DNA from 4 places in the Gudongella sp. DL1XJH-153 genome. Region 2 is predicted to be linked to each of the others. Evidence: riboswitches for the same ligand, from Rfam matches in the RefSeq annotation. Region 2 holds a riboswitch; each other region holds the start of a gene.
What was found. Region 2 has a riboswitch for cyclic di-GMP ahead of ACOEN1_RS08210 (DUF7601 domain-containing protein). Riboswitches for the same ligand answer to the same signal wherever they lie in the genome.

Region 1 (3,158 bases), on a different contig from region 2:
GGGGCTCATCGACAAGGAAACAACCGGCGGCATCGACCTATCCTTTGGAAATGCAGAGGCAATGGTCAAGATGACAGAAATGATCGCAAACAGGGAAGGTTATGGAGATGTACTTGCCGAGGGATCACTGAGGGCTGCGAGAAAAATCGGTCCGGAGGCTGAGAAGTATGTTTTCCAGGTCAAGGGTATGGAGCTTGCATCCTGCGGCGTAAGGGCCAGCAAGGGAGAATCCCTTTCACACCTTATCTCACCTAGGGGTGCCGACCACCTTAGACCCTATGCTTCAGTCATAGACTCCTTTGGATACCTTGAGCCCGAGCTTGGAATCAATGAGAAGGTATCGCCCTTTGAGGATGAGAACAAGTGGTGGGTCAAGCCCTTTATGGAGCTTTCAATGATGACCAATCTCCTTGGGGTATGCCTGTTTGCAAGCATCACCCTTGCAGTGAAGGGAAGCACCTGGACTGGACTTTACAATGCCGCCACTGGTGATGACAAAACAATGGATCAGATGATGGAGGCAGCTGAAAGGGTCATTAACCTTGAAAGATTGTTCAACGCCAGGGAGGGCTTTGGAAGAAAGGATGAGAAGCTTCCAGCTAGACTTACCCAGGAACCCGCACCTGACGGCCTAGGCAAGGGCCAGGTTGCAGATGCCGAGATCATGCTTGATGAGTTCTATGAAAGCATGGGCTGGGACAAGGAGACCGGACAGCCAACTGATGAGACATTGGTTAGGCTGAAGCTTAAGTAAAGAGATAAGAAGGGACGGTTATTTTGTATTAAAGCCATAGTTTGGCTTGAAAAATGACCGTCCATTTATTTTTTGCCAGGTTAAGCTATGTTCAGGTATAAATAATATCATTGACAGGTAAAGCATTAAACTGTATCATCAAATTATGGATTAGTTGTCATAATTCCAGCTAATATTTGGAGAATACAATGATTCCACCAACAAATTGAAAAGGCAAACTCTGCTAAAGCAGGGGACGCAAAGCCACGGGCCTAAGGGAAACTATGGTAGCCGGGTTGCCACAAAGACATGCTATGCACTTTCATGGCTCTGAATGGTAACCCATCCAGAGCATTTTTATTTGCCTGGATTGGAAACAAGATAGGAGAAAGGAGATTTTTATGAAACGTTTGTTTAGCTTTTTATCACTTTTGATTGCATTGTCTATGGTTATGGCATTGCCGATGGTGGCCATGGCTGATGAAGAGGAAATTGAAATCGAGGAAGAGTTTGAAGATGTTGAAACAGAGGAAGAGGAAGAAGCGGACGACGAAGATGGAGAAAGCAGGGGCCGTGGCAAGGGAATAGGCAAATCCAAAATTCAAAACAAGGAATGGAAGGGCATCAAGGATGTGCTTGAGGCAGATAAGGATGAGCTAGAGGTCCTGAAGGATGAGCTTGAGCTTGAAATTGAGGAGCTTGAGACCCTTTTGGAGGCTGCTGAGGAAGCTGAGGACTCAGAGGCTATGGCTTTACTTCAAGCCGAGATTGAAGGGCTTAAGGGAGAGTTCGAAGGCTACAAGACTCTTATGAAGCAGAAAATCAGGGAGATGCAGCAGGTCATGAGGGAAAAGTACACCCAGGAGGAGTGGGATATCCTAATGGAGAATGCAGAATCTCTTGAGGGCATTGAAGGCATCAAGATGCTACCTGCAGAAAATATCCTTATGCCGGGAAAAAACCTTAAATTCGATGTTCCACCTGTGCTCAAGGAAGGAAGAGTCCTGGTACCAATAAGATCAATATCTACCGCATTGGGTGCTGAGGTTGACTGGAATGTTGAGTCCAAGACTGCTACCATAGCCTATTTGGAGTCAGAGATTGTTTTTAATGTTGAAGAAATGACAGTAACTGTAGACGGCGAAGCAGTGGAACTGGATGTACCAGCAGAAGTAATGGAAGGCAGAATAGTGGTTCCATTGCGTTTTATTGTTGAAAACATGGGCCTTGATGTTGAATGGGAGCCTGAGACTGAGACAGTGGAGATTGCTGAGTAGATCTGTTACTAATAACGAGCATACATGCAGGATAAACTTATAAACAATTAGAAAAAGGCACTTCAACTCTTTTACATGAGATTTGAAGTGCCTTTATAAGCTTTTAAGTTAGGGATTCCTTGTTTCTAACTGGCCTTGTTATTGAAAGTATAACAAGTCCTGCAAATACCAGACCCATTCCAAAACCGGAAATCATTGACAGTTGTTCTTTCAGTAGAAATACCCCAAGAATCGCTGCAGTTACAGGTTCAGCCAGAGTCAATGTTACAGCTTTATGAAGTTTGATCCCAGATAATCCATATGAGAACAATACATATGCAAATGCTGTGGTAACCAATCCAAGGTGAAGTGCTACACCCAGCCCTTGGGCTGTTTTAAGCCAATCCAGGCTATAGATCAAAAGAAATGGTGATAGTATTATTGCACCCATTGTAAAAACAACTCCAGTAACCATCTCTGGCGAATAGATATCCAGCAGATTTTTCGTTGATGCAGTGTATACAGCATATGAGGCTCCCGCTCCAAGTGCAATAAGTATTCCATTCATATTCACTGATAGGTCTCCTCCGCCTGTTACAAGCAAAATGCACCCCAATACTGAAACCAGTGTTGAAACAAGCCATTTGATACCTGGACTTTCCTTGTTTACGATTAATGAAATCAGACCTGCGAAAATAGGTGCACTTCCTATTGCCACGACAGTTCCCATGGCTACCCCTGTCATTAAGACTGCTGCAAAGAAGGTTAGTTGGAAGGATGCCATGCTGGCTGCCCCTATGTATGTACTCCTTTTAAACAATATTTCCTTGCCATTGAGCTTGCCTTTGAGGAATGCATAGAGCATAATGGCTCCACCTCCTATTGCAAGCCTAACTGCGCCAATTGATATGGGTGTGGCTCCTTCCGGTGCAAAATGCTGTGCAGTTCCAATTGTTCCCCATAAAATTGCACCTAGTAATACCATCAAGCTGTACCTGAACTCTTTATGATTCAATTGTCATCCACCCCTTTTAAGAGAAGAGACGAATCTCTTTGTATGCAAACAAAAAGAACCGTCCCTGGTGTTTTTTGTGTTCTCTTTAATATCCTAATTAAAGCATAATATAAATTGTCTGTCAATTAGATGAGATAAACACTTTAATATTTGA
Region 2 (3,158 bases):
TCAAATAGAACTGAATCTTCAGGCTCATTTTCTGTAAGCTCTACTTTAAGTCCATTCTCACCGTTAAGAATGTAGCCTGTTTTTGATTCTTCAGTAACCCTGTACTCACCAAGCGGTAGAACCAAATCTAAGGAGCTTCCTCCTGCTACAACAAACGGACTGTCTTCTAGTTCAACCCACTCTTCTGCATCCTCATCATACATCTCAACGATAAATGAGAATTCTGTAGAGTCGACTATTTCAGATGCTTGACCAGGTGTAACTATTGATTTTATAATTGTCAACATACCATCCGGTATCTTAACATTAGTAAATAAAACTGAATCTGCAGGTTCTTCTTCTGTAAGTTCTACTTCCAGTTCATTTTCACTATCTAGCCTATAGCCAAATTCTGATTCTTCAGTAATTCTATATTTACCAAGTGGCAGATCCAAATCTAAAGAACTGCCTCCAGCTACAGCAAATGGACTGTCTTCTAGTTCAACCCACTCTTTTGCATCCTCATCATACATCTCAACGATAAATGAGAATTCCGTAGAGTCAATTATTTCAGATGCTTGACCAGGTGTTTCTACTGATTTTATAATTCTAAGTGAGCCATCTTCTGGAGTGTCCATTATATTGGTAAATGATACATATTTGCTATCGCCATTATTCTTTAACTCAATCTCAAGTTCGTTGTCAGTATCAAGAGTATAATCACTATCAATGTCAATTTCGGTTACTCTGTACATACCAAGAGAAAGTCCAGTTAAAGTATCTGAATCATTCCCGGTTAGGATAACGGGGCTGTCATCAATTTCCCCCCACTCACCTTCAACCTTCATCTCTACCTTGAACTTGAATTTTGTGTCATCATCTTGTATTACTTCATCATCCTCATCTGTGACGATTTTCTCGATTTCAATTTCTCCTACATACTTTGTATAGAATGTGATATTTGAAAGGTCTGGTTCTCCACTAGGATTGCTTAGGTCGCTGTTGTCAAAGCTTCCTGAGTAAACACCATCATCAAAATAGATTACATCGTTATCTGTTCCACCTTTTATTACTACAGCATAAATAGGATAATCATCACTTTCGAACTCAACTTCTATAGCACTTCCTGTTACTGTAATTCCATTGCTAGATCCTTCTGCTTTCCATGAGTTCCCTTTCCATTCAAACTTTGCTAGTTCAACATAAGGGTCTTCAAGATCCAGATTTCCTCCGCCTTGTACAGCAAAAGATACATGCATGCTTAGTATCATTGATAAAGCTATAAGGAAGGTTAATAGTTTCCTATACTTGCCCATCATCATTCTCACTCCTTTTCTTTTTTTTAGACTCTATGTTTGTGAGTCTATGTAATTGTGCATGCAATTTTCAGCTTTTAATTTCTACTTCTGATTAGTCTAACAACTATTATCCATAAGCTTCATCCCCTTATAATTATCCAAATAAAAAGCCGCTATGAATTAACATAGCAGCTGAACGGCCATACCCAGAACGGGCTTTAGACTTCGAGCTTTGCGCCCCTGGCTTTCGCCAAGTTTGCCTTTGTATGCTGGAGGCTTATAATAAATTTGGTAAATACATCCTAACATTTACAAACATTTCCTCATTAAAATACGAAAAGCTACCATGTTTTCACATAGCAGCTGAACTATCATAGCCTAATAGCTTTAGACTTCCCGCTTTGCGCCCCTGACTTTCACCAGGTTTGCCTTTTTTATGTTCTATCTTAACCTATTTATACCACTATTTTAAATGGCTAAACCACAATAGCATTAAAACATAAATTCAAAAAAGTGGTAAAACGTTGTCATCAGGGGTATATAGTTATTGCGTATTGATAAATAGATAAATTAAAGGAGGAGAGACAATGTTTAGAAACAAAAGAATCATCGGTATGGTAATGTCATTAGTCTTGGTTCTTGGGCTTATGATTATGCCAGCTACAGTATCATTTGCAGCTGGGCATGATACTCTTACAATTGTTCATGTCAATGATGTTCATGGAAGATTGGAAGAAAATGATTATGATGGAACTCTAGGGTATCCAAAAATGAAGACTTTCCTGGATGGACTAAGGGAAGAGGATCCAAATCTTCTATTATTACATGCAGGTGATTCATTCCACGGAACAATCCCAGCGAACCTGACTGAGGGAGAAGCAGTAGTTGACGTTATGAATGCCATGGAGTTTGATGCAATGGTTCCTGGAAACCATGATTTCAACTTTGGCTATGAAAGATTGCTTGAGTTAAAGGCAATGTCAGATTTTGATATTCTTGGAGCAAATGTTGTAAAAGAAGATGGTACATCAGATTTTGATCCATACATGGTTTATGAGATGGAAAATGGTATGAGAGTTGGAGTTTTCGGTTTAGCCACTGAAGAGACAAAAACAAAGTCTCATCCAAATAATACAATGGGTATAGAGTTTGCAGACATTATTGAATCAGGAAATGATGCAGTTGAAGCTCTTGAAGAAATGGAAGTAGATATTATAGTTGCACTTATCCACCTAGGTATCGACGAATCCTCAGTTGACACAGCATATAAGCTGGCAGACAATGTTGAGGGAATAGACCTTATAGTTGATGGTCACAGCCACGATGTAACTGGTGAGGAGAGAAACGGTGCATATATTGTACAGGCTGGAAACTACTTGAACCATATTGGTGTGGTTAAGGTATCCATGGTTGATGGAGAATTAGCATTCGAATCAACCCAGCATCCTTATGAGGAGCTTAAGGAACTTGTGGCTGATGAGTATATAGCTGGAATGATTGCGGAAACAACTGCACCAATTGAAGAAATGCAGCAAGAGGTTGTTGGAAATACTCTTGTTGAGCTTGATGGTGTAAGAGATAATGTAAGAGCAGGTGAAACTAACCTTGGTAACCTTATTACAGATGCTATGATAGTTGCTTCCGGTGCAGATGTTGCACTTACAAATGGTGGAGGAATCAGAGCAAGTATCGATGCTGGAGAAATAACTCTAGGAGAGGTATTGGAAGCATTCCCATTTACCAATGTATTGACTAATATTGAGGTGACTGGAGAAGAACTTATGTTAGCGCTTGAGCATGGAGTGAAGGACTATCCAGCAACAGCAGGACAGTTTCCACATGTTAGCGGAATGAGCTACACCTTTGATCCTAACCAAGAGG
Region 3 (3,158 bases), on a different contig from region 2:
GTAAACAGTTGCCTTTAACTCCTTGTCGTCACCTGGATACAAGAAACCGAGACTAATATTCGATTGTGCAAAATCTGCCATTGATCCATTATATATTTCATCACCGTCATACTGTATTGTTAAAACCATTTGCTTGAAGAGGTCTGCTTCACCTTGAGATGGTGCTTTACTTACCCTCTCTGTTCTCATAAACAGCTGAAACCTGTACTCCAAAGAGTTATATATATCTATCTTGGCTTCGTTTGTATCACCTGGATTCATATTTGTTAGATTGAATAGGCTCGTACCACTTGGATCCACTTCTAGACCAATATTGTTGCCTATTATCTTGAGGTTCTCTGCATAGGAGGGGTTTATTCCAAATGTTGTCATGGCTCCCATTATCAATGCGAATACACCCAGAAACATCATGGATTTTGATAGAAACCTTTTCATTTAGACCCCTCCCTCTGCTTAGTGTAACTCTTTTACTTGCATAAAGGCGGTTGGACCGCCTTTATGCAAGTATTGCTTTGATATTTCGATTCCTACAACTTAGTATGCATGTGACTTATCTTACTACTTCTTCAATTACATCGGCTATTTCTACAGCACTATCTTCACCTATTGGAGCTGCTTCAGTTTCCAATATAGCTGCCATTTCAGCTTCTGTAGCTTCTGAAACTAGACCTTCTGCTACTTCATCTGATCTTACGATAGGATAATATACTTTAACTCCCCAACCATTTAGCCATGGTGCATGATTGGATGCTTGAATACCTTCTGCCATTACCTTGATGTCAAATCCCTTTCCTTGGTAAGTGTTGTCCATTAATGGTCCACTGAAACAAATCTTATTCCATGCAAACAAACCGGTAGTACTTTGACCAGGATTCAACACTTTTTTGTAAACAAAGTATCCATTTTTCTCGAACCAGTCAGAACCAATTGAAGACATTACGGGAGCAAGACTTAATCCACCTTCAAATGCCATGTCCTTCTTGATTCTAACTACCGCTCTTTTAGTTCCTAAATTCTTTACATACACTTCCTTGAAGTAGCAGTCACCTGGGTTAACATTTTGTGCCATATCTGGACAGAATCTGTCTATTAATACAATGTCCAGTGTTCCAGCTTTGAATTTGTTGATTTTTAGTGGTGTGTTATCAGTGAACCAAGCAAATGTTCCACCTGCAATAAGTAATACCACCAACAACATACTGGTTATAAAAACCACATTACGTCTTTTCACTTTTCTCTCCTCCTTTTAATTAAATTATGGTTGCCGCAGCCAGGCTGCCATGACATAGAGGCCCTTTAGCTTTGCGTCCTCAACTTTCGCTGAGTTTGCTAAACGTTATATATTAACGGAATCCTATTTCAGTCTGGGTTAAAAAGGTAGGCTATCAATGCTCCATACTTCTTTCCAGGCCTCGTTCGTAGTTTGGACTCCTTCTGCAACAACTTTAAGTGTCAAGATTGCGCCTTCATATTCAGGTGTTAATTCACCAACAACAATACTTTCGATTAGATCAGTAGTCATCTCACTTACTCCCAATGACCCTTTATAGTAACAGTATCCATCCTTCTCTATCCAATAAGAACCATTTATATCAATATCTACGTTTGACACAGATAAAGTTTGGTTACTCCACTTAGGGATTAGTCTCACTCTTACATAGCAATCACTTAATCCAATATTCTTGACACTGATATTGTCTAAACCATTTTCAATTACCTCTACTTTAATTATCCCCATTTCACCCTTAGTTAAGGAAGCCTCTGGGCTGGATGTAAACCAAGCGAATGTCCCGCCAACTACCATTATTGATATTAACAGTATGGCTGAGAAAATAATTAGTCTGTTTTTCATATACACCCATCCTTTCCTTAAGCCTCTTTTGGTTTTCTTTTGAATATAAGCGGTGTTATCAAAGCTATTATACCGACAGATATAATAAATATAATCCCCTGGGTACTGCTTAAAAACCTAAATGCATACCCAATATATGGTATTGAAATGACAACTATTCCTATGACGTTTTCTCTTTCAACTGGCATTGCATCCTCTGTATTATTTGCATCACCCTGTGTTATAAAGTACTCGTTGTTGGGACCAATTTCCACGACTCTATGTGTCACTCTTGTTCTTGACTCAGCACCATAATAGGTTAATATATCACCCATTTCTATCTGGTCTGGCGTACTTTCATTTACCACAATAAGCGAGTTTGCCTTTAATGCAGGTTCCATACTCCCGCTATCAACAACATATAATCTATTTCCAAATAATGATGGTTCCATCCCCGTCAACCTTGATTGTGCTGTTATCAATATCAGAAACGCCATTACCAGCATGAATATTGCAAACAGTATGTTAGATAATATTTTTAAGGATTTATTTTCTTTCAGCTCTGTCATGGTCATTCCTCCCTTCTACACCGAATCCAGTGGTAACTCTTCTGAATCTTTAGGTTCAGTTATTTCTTCTGGTTGTGCTTGTGTATCAGGTTCTTCAGTTCCTTCATCTAGAAGTTGTGTGTCGACTTCATCCTTTGATTCTTCTAAAGGATCATCAGGGATAATAGCCTCTGGCTCCATATCAATTTGTTGATTGGCCTCTTCCTGTTCTACAAGAGGTTCAGATTCTAGGGTAGGCTCCGATTCTGTGGTTTCATCCTCAGTGATAGTCTCAACTGGGTCAGAAACCACATCTTCAACCGGAGTTGCCTCTGCCGGAACTGTTTCCCCTCCTGGTTGTTCAGTTTCCTGCACTTCGACCAGGACAATTAATGGTTTCATATCTAAATATATTTCATCGCTTCGTATGTCCACATCACTGAACTGAAGCTCCATCTTTCCATAATCAATATCTTCACTGTCAATTTCCATTATATTTATTGTTTGAGAATCAGAGTCAGAGAACCATCCAGTGTTCTCAAGGATATACTCAACCGATACCTCTCCATTGAGACTGCTGGTGGTAAGGCTGATTATTTCCTCAGAGTTAACCAATCTGAAATTCATAGACTCGAGCGGTGTAATCTTATACTCACCAATAAAAAGATTCCTTAAGGTAACAGTATCTGATTCTCCCAGCTCAACGTAACTCATAAAATTGTCTGGTCCTTCGATAAGTACTGTGAATTCCTGATTCGAAACAGCTTCCCCCTTGACAC
Region 4 (3,158 bases), on a different contig from region 2:
CTATATTTTGCAAACCATTGTAAGCGCCGTTTATCTCTCCGCCGTGTTCTATAAGCTTTGCAATGGCATTTCCGTGATAATCCATCACGGCAGGTTTCAGGTTAACATTCCTAAGAAGAGTCAAATGAGCCTGGATTGTCGTTCTTGGTATACCAATAAGAAGAAGAACCAGTTTCTCCACGCCCTCATCCATACGACTTCCAAGTTCAAGATATTTTACAATGTAGTCTTCAGGATTAATAGGTATGTAATCCTCGAGCTGGTAATTTATAATTGCCTCGATTTCCTCTTTTGTTGCCTTGGGAAGACTGATTTCTCGCATTACAACAGAAGATGCATTGAATACACCGTGGGTTTCGAGCTGCGCAACCTTGTTTTCAGACAAACCGCTCCGTAAAAGATAAGTCATCTGATCAAGGTCGGTAATTTCGCCGTCAACATAGAGCCCTTTTGGCAACTCCACACTGAAGCACTTATCCACCACAATTCCTTTGCTGGTATGCTTTCCCTCTACACCTTTTATGCTGTCAGAACCAAAGTCCAGACTAAGGATTTTATTGCTGCCAAAGACACCCATAAGCTTCTCTCCTCTCATGTTCACTTAAATATATAATAAACTAAAATGGAATAATTTACTAGATTAAAATGTTGAAATACCAACTTAAAAGCTCTTCTCCTAAAAAAAGTACCATGAAAAACCCAAGAATGATAAATGGACCAAAGGGTATTGGATCCTTTCTGGACTTAATTTTCGTGGCAAGTAGAAATATTGATATGACAGCACCTAGGATAAATGCAAGGAAGATATTAAGAAATATCAGTCTTACACCCAGAATAAATCCAAGAGCTGCAATAAGTGTGACATCTCCTCCACCCATTCCTCCTCCTGAGAAGAAGACAATCAGAAGAAATATTCCTCCTGCAATAAAGAGTCCTAACAGACTGTCCATCAATGGAAATGGTACTCCATCATAAAAATGCAGCAATGTCTTCTGGAGAATTGAAAGAACAAGAACTGTAATAACCAGTGAATCTGGTATAATCTGGTCCTTAAGATCAATAAAGGCAATTGCAATTAGAATCGATGAAATAAAAGCGAAAAACACAAAATCCAGTTTTGAATTATAGTAGAAAGATAGGAATAAAAGAACGTATATAATTGCATTTGAAGCTTCAACAACTGGATACTGAATACTGATCTTTTCACCACAATAACGGCATTTTCCTTTTAAAAATAGGTAGGAAAACAAAGGAATATTATCATACCATTTAAGATCATGCTCACATGATGTGCAGTGTGATCCAGGCCAAGCAATATTCTCATCCCTTGGTATTCTATATATCAGCACATTTAAAAATGAACCAATTAATAATCCATATATAAATATCAGTAAAACCATATATGACCTCACATATCTCTCAAGAATTTTATATACAAGCAATCATAGTGATATTATACATTAGAATAAGAGAATTGTCACATTATTTAGTAATTTTATATTAGTTTTGGCAACTAAATTGTCAATAATTGTTTATCCTCAATCACTATATGTTTAATCAATTAAAATAAGGATTGCCTACGATAGAAAACGTATACAATCCTTATTATTATAATTTTGGAATACCAAGTAAGACTCTTTAACATTATCACAGATAACTTACAATCAAAAATCTATAGTAAACCATTAAAGAGAAATATCCAAGGAATGGAACCCAAGACAGTTTTGTAATCAGATCACCTATTTTATCCTTATGCTGCCACAGTGCCAATAATACCAATGGAACCAATATTAACTTGACCATAGGAAATTCATAGGTTCCTATCATAGTTGCCATTAGTGGATTAGCCTCATAAAATCCATTGTCCAAGAACTCCAATGTAAGTATATAATCCACCTTATTGAACACACCAATACCGACCAAGTGCCAAAACAATAATCGTTTTTTACTATCAGACATAAAGATCACTCCAATAAAATAACCAGCCATTTAAGCCGGTTACGCCACTGGATCACAACAGTATAGGCGTCCATCTATAACTGTTGTTCATATCCTCTTTAAAATATTTGTCATATATAAGATACCACCAAATATATCCTCTTAAACCCTTCAAGGTGTTAAACATCATTAAGTGTTGGTCTGATCCTATTCTATAATTATTAGCTTATTATTTGATGCCACAAAATAGTTTTTAAACTAAAAATTTCACTTGGGAACGAAAAAGATCCTTGTTATGATCTCTCAACAATGCCTTTGGATATACCTGTTATTCTGGATATTTGTCTTATACTGATACCTTTTGTCATTTTCAATTCCTTTATAAAGCTATTTCTTCTGTTTTTCTCTAACTTCTGCAATTCACTAATATTCCTAATGCCCATATCATTTAGCTTTATTAATACTTCAGTGTCAGTTAAGCTAATATTATCTTCAAATGCTGGAAAACTATCCTCATTGTTTTGAGTCATATATTCAATAAACAGGTCTACAGCTCTGTCCATGTCGGGAGAGAATAAACTTAAGCAAAATTCTGTGTCAACTATTATTGGTTTTTGTATGTATTCTCTATAGCTTGTCCATTTATACTCCAATAGGTCCTTACAAAGTCTAGCCTTTATAGGATTTTGATGAATGTATCTCAAAATCATCAGAAAATAATTATCTGTTTCAACAGGTTGACTCTTAAATCTCTCTTGGAACAAATGCCCGCATCTTTCATACTTCTTGTTGTACCACAATACATAACTTGAACAAATTCTCTTTATTGCATTGGAAATATCATCTTCTAATTCTTGAATAAGAAGATGTACATGATTATCCATCAAACAGTAGCCATATAAAACAAACTTATTTGTATCTACAAAGCGCTTCATTGTAGATAATAACTGAAATCTGTCATCATCAGATTCAAAAATTATCTGTTTATTTATTCCTCTTAACATAACATGATAAAGCCCACTTTCACTTCTTCTACGCGGCCTTCTAGCCATATTATCTCCTCCATCTGATTGTTATATTATTCCATTATATCACTATGTGATTTATTGGACAAACAAAACAGAACGAGTTCTACACACGTGTCCATAATAGTCTCAAAACTTGTATTTTGTAAAAAAAAGCTGCAGCCAAGAATTTTCTCTTGGCTGCAGCTTCTAAAT

Region 1: another riboswitch for cyclic di-GMP. It lies ahead of ACOEN1_RS03300 (copper amine oxidase N-terminal domain-containing protein); the one in region 2 lies ahead of ACOEN1_RS08210 (DUF7601 domain-containing protein).
Region 3: another riboswitch for cyclic di-GMP. It lies ahead of ACOEN1_RS03910 (TasA family protein); the one in region 2 lies ahead of ACOEN1_RS08210 (DUF7601 domain-containing protein).
Region 4: another riboswitch for cyclic di-GMP. It lies ahead of ACOEN1_RS12225 (DUF5658 family protein); the one in region 2 lies ahead of ACOEN1_RS08210 (DUF7601 domain-containing protein).

What each region holds. Positions count from the first base shown of each region.
Region 1 is NZ_JBMEMN010000004.1:54,243-57,400, forward strand. It holds gene ACOEN1_RS03295 (aldehyde ferredoxin oxidoreductase family protein) at 1-754, shown strand, start outside; cyclic di-GMP riboswitch class I at 957-1,037, shown strand; gene ACOEN1_RS03300 (copper amine oxidase N-terminal domain-containing protein) at 1,135-2,010, shown strand; gene ACOEN1_RS03305 (EamA family transporter) at 2,114-3,004, opposite strand.
Region 2 is NZ_JBMEMN010000018.1:21,142-24,299, forward strand. It holds gene ACOEN1_RS08210 (DUF7601 domain-containing protein) at 1-1,298, opposite strand, end outside; cyclic di-GMP riboswitch class I at 1,462-1,548, opposite strand; cyclic di-GMP riboswitch class I at 1,633-1,717, opposite strand; gene ACOEN1_RS08215 (5'-nucleotidase C-terminal domain-containing protein) at 1,865-3,158, shown strand, end outside.
Region 3 is NZ_JBMEMN010000005.1:63,802-66,959, reverse strand. It holds gene ACOEN1_RS03915 (hypothetical protein) at 1-435, opposite strand, end outside; gene ACOEN1_RS03910 (TasA family protein) at 551-1,231, opposite strand; cyclic di-GMP riboswitch class I at 1,263-1,341, opposite strand; gene ACOEN1_RS03905 (hypothetical protein) at 1,370-1,852, opposite strand; gene ACOEN1_RS03900 (signal peptidase I) at 1,870-2,400, opposite strand; gene ACOEN1_RS03895 (hypothetical protein) at 2,416-3,158, opposite strand, start outside.
Region 4 is NZ_JBMEMN010000043.1:6,746-9,903, forward strand. It holds gene pilM (pilus assembly protein PilM) at 1-577, opposite strand, end outside; gene ACOEN1_RS12220 (prepilin peptidase) at 636-1,400, opposite strand; gene ACOEN1_RS12225 (DUF5658 family protein) at 1,648-1,959, opposite strand; cyclic di-GMP riboswitch class II at 1,984-2,066, opposite strand; gene ACOEN1_RS12230 (transposase) at 2,232-2,990, opposite strand.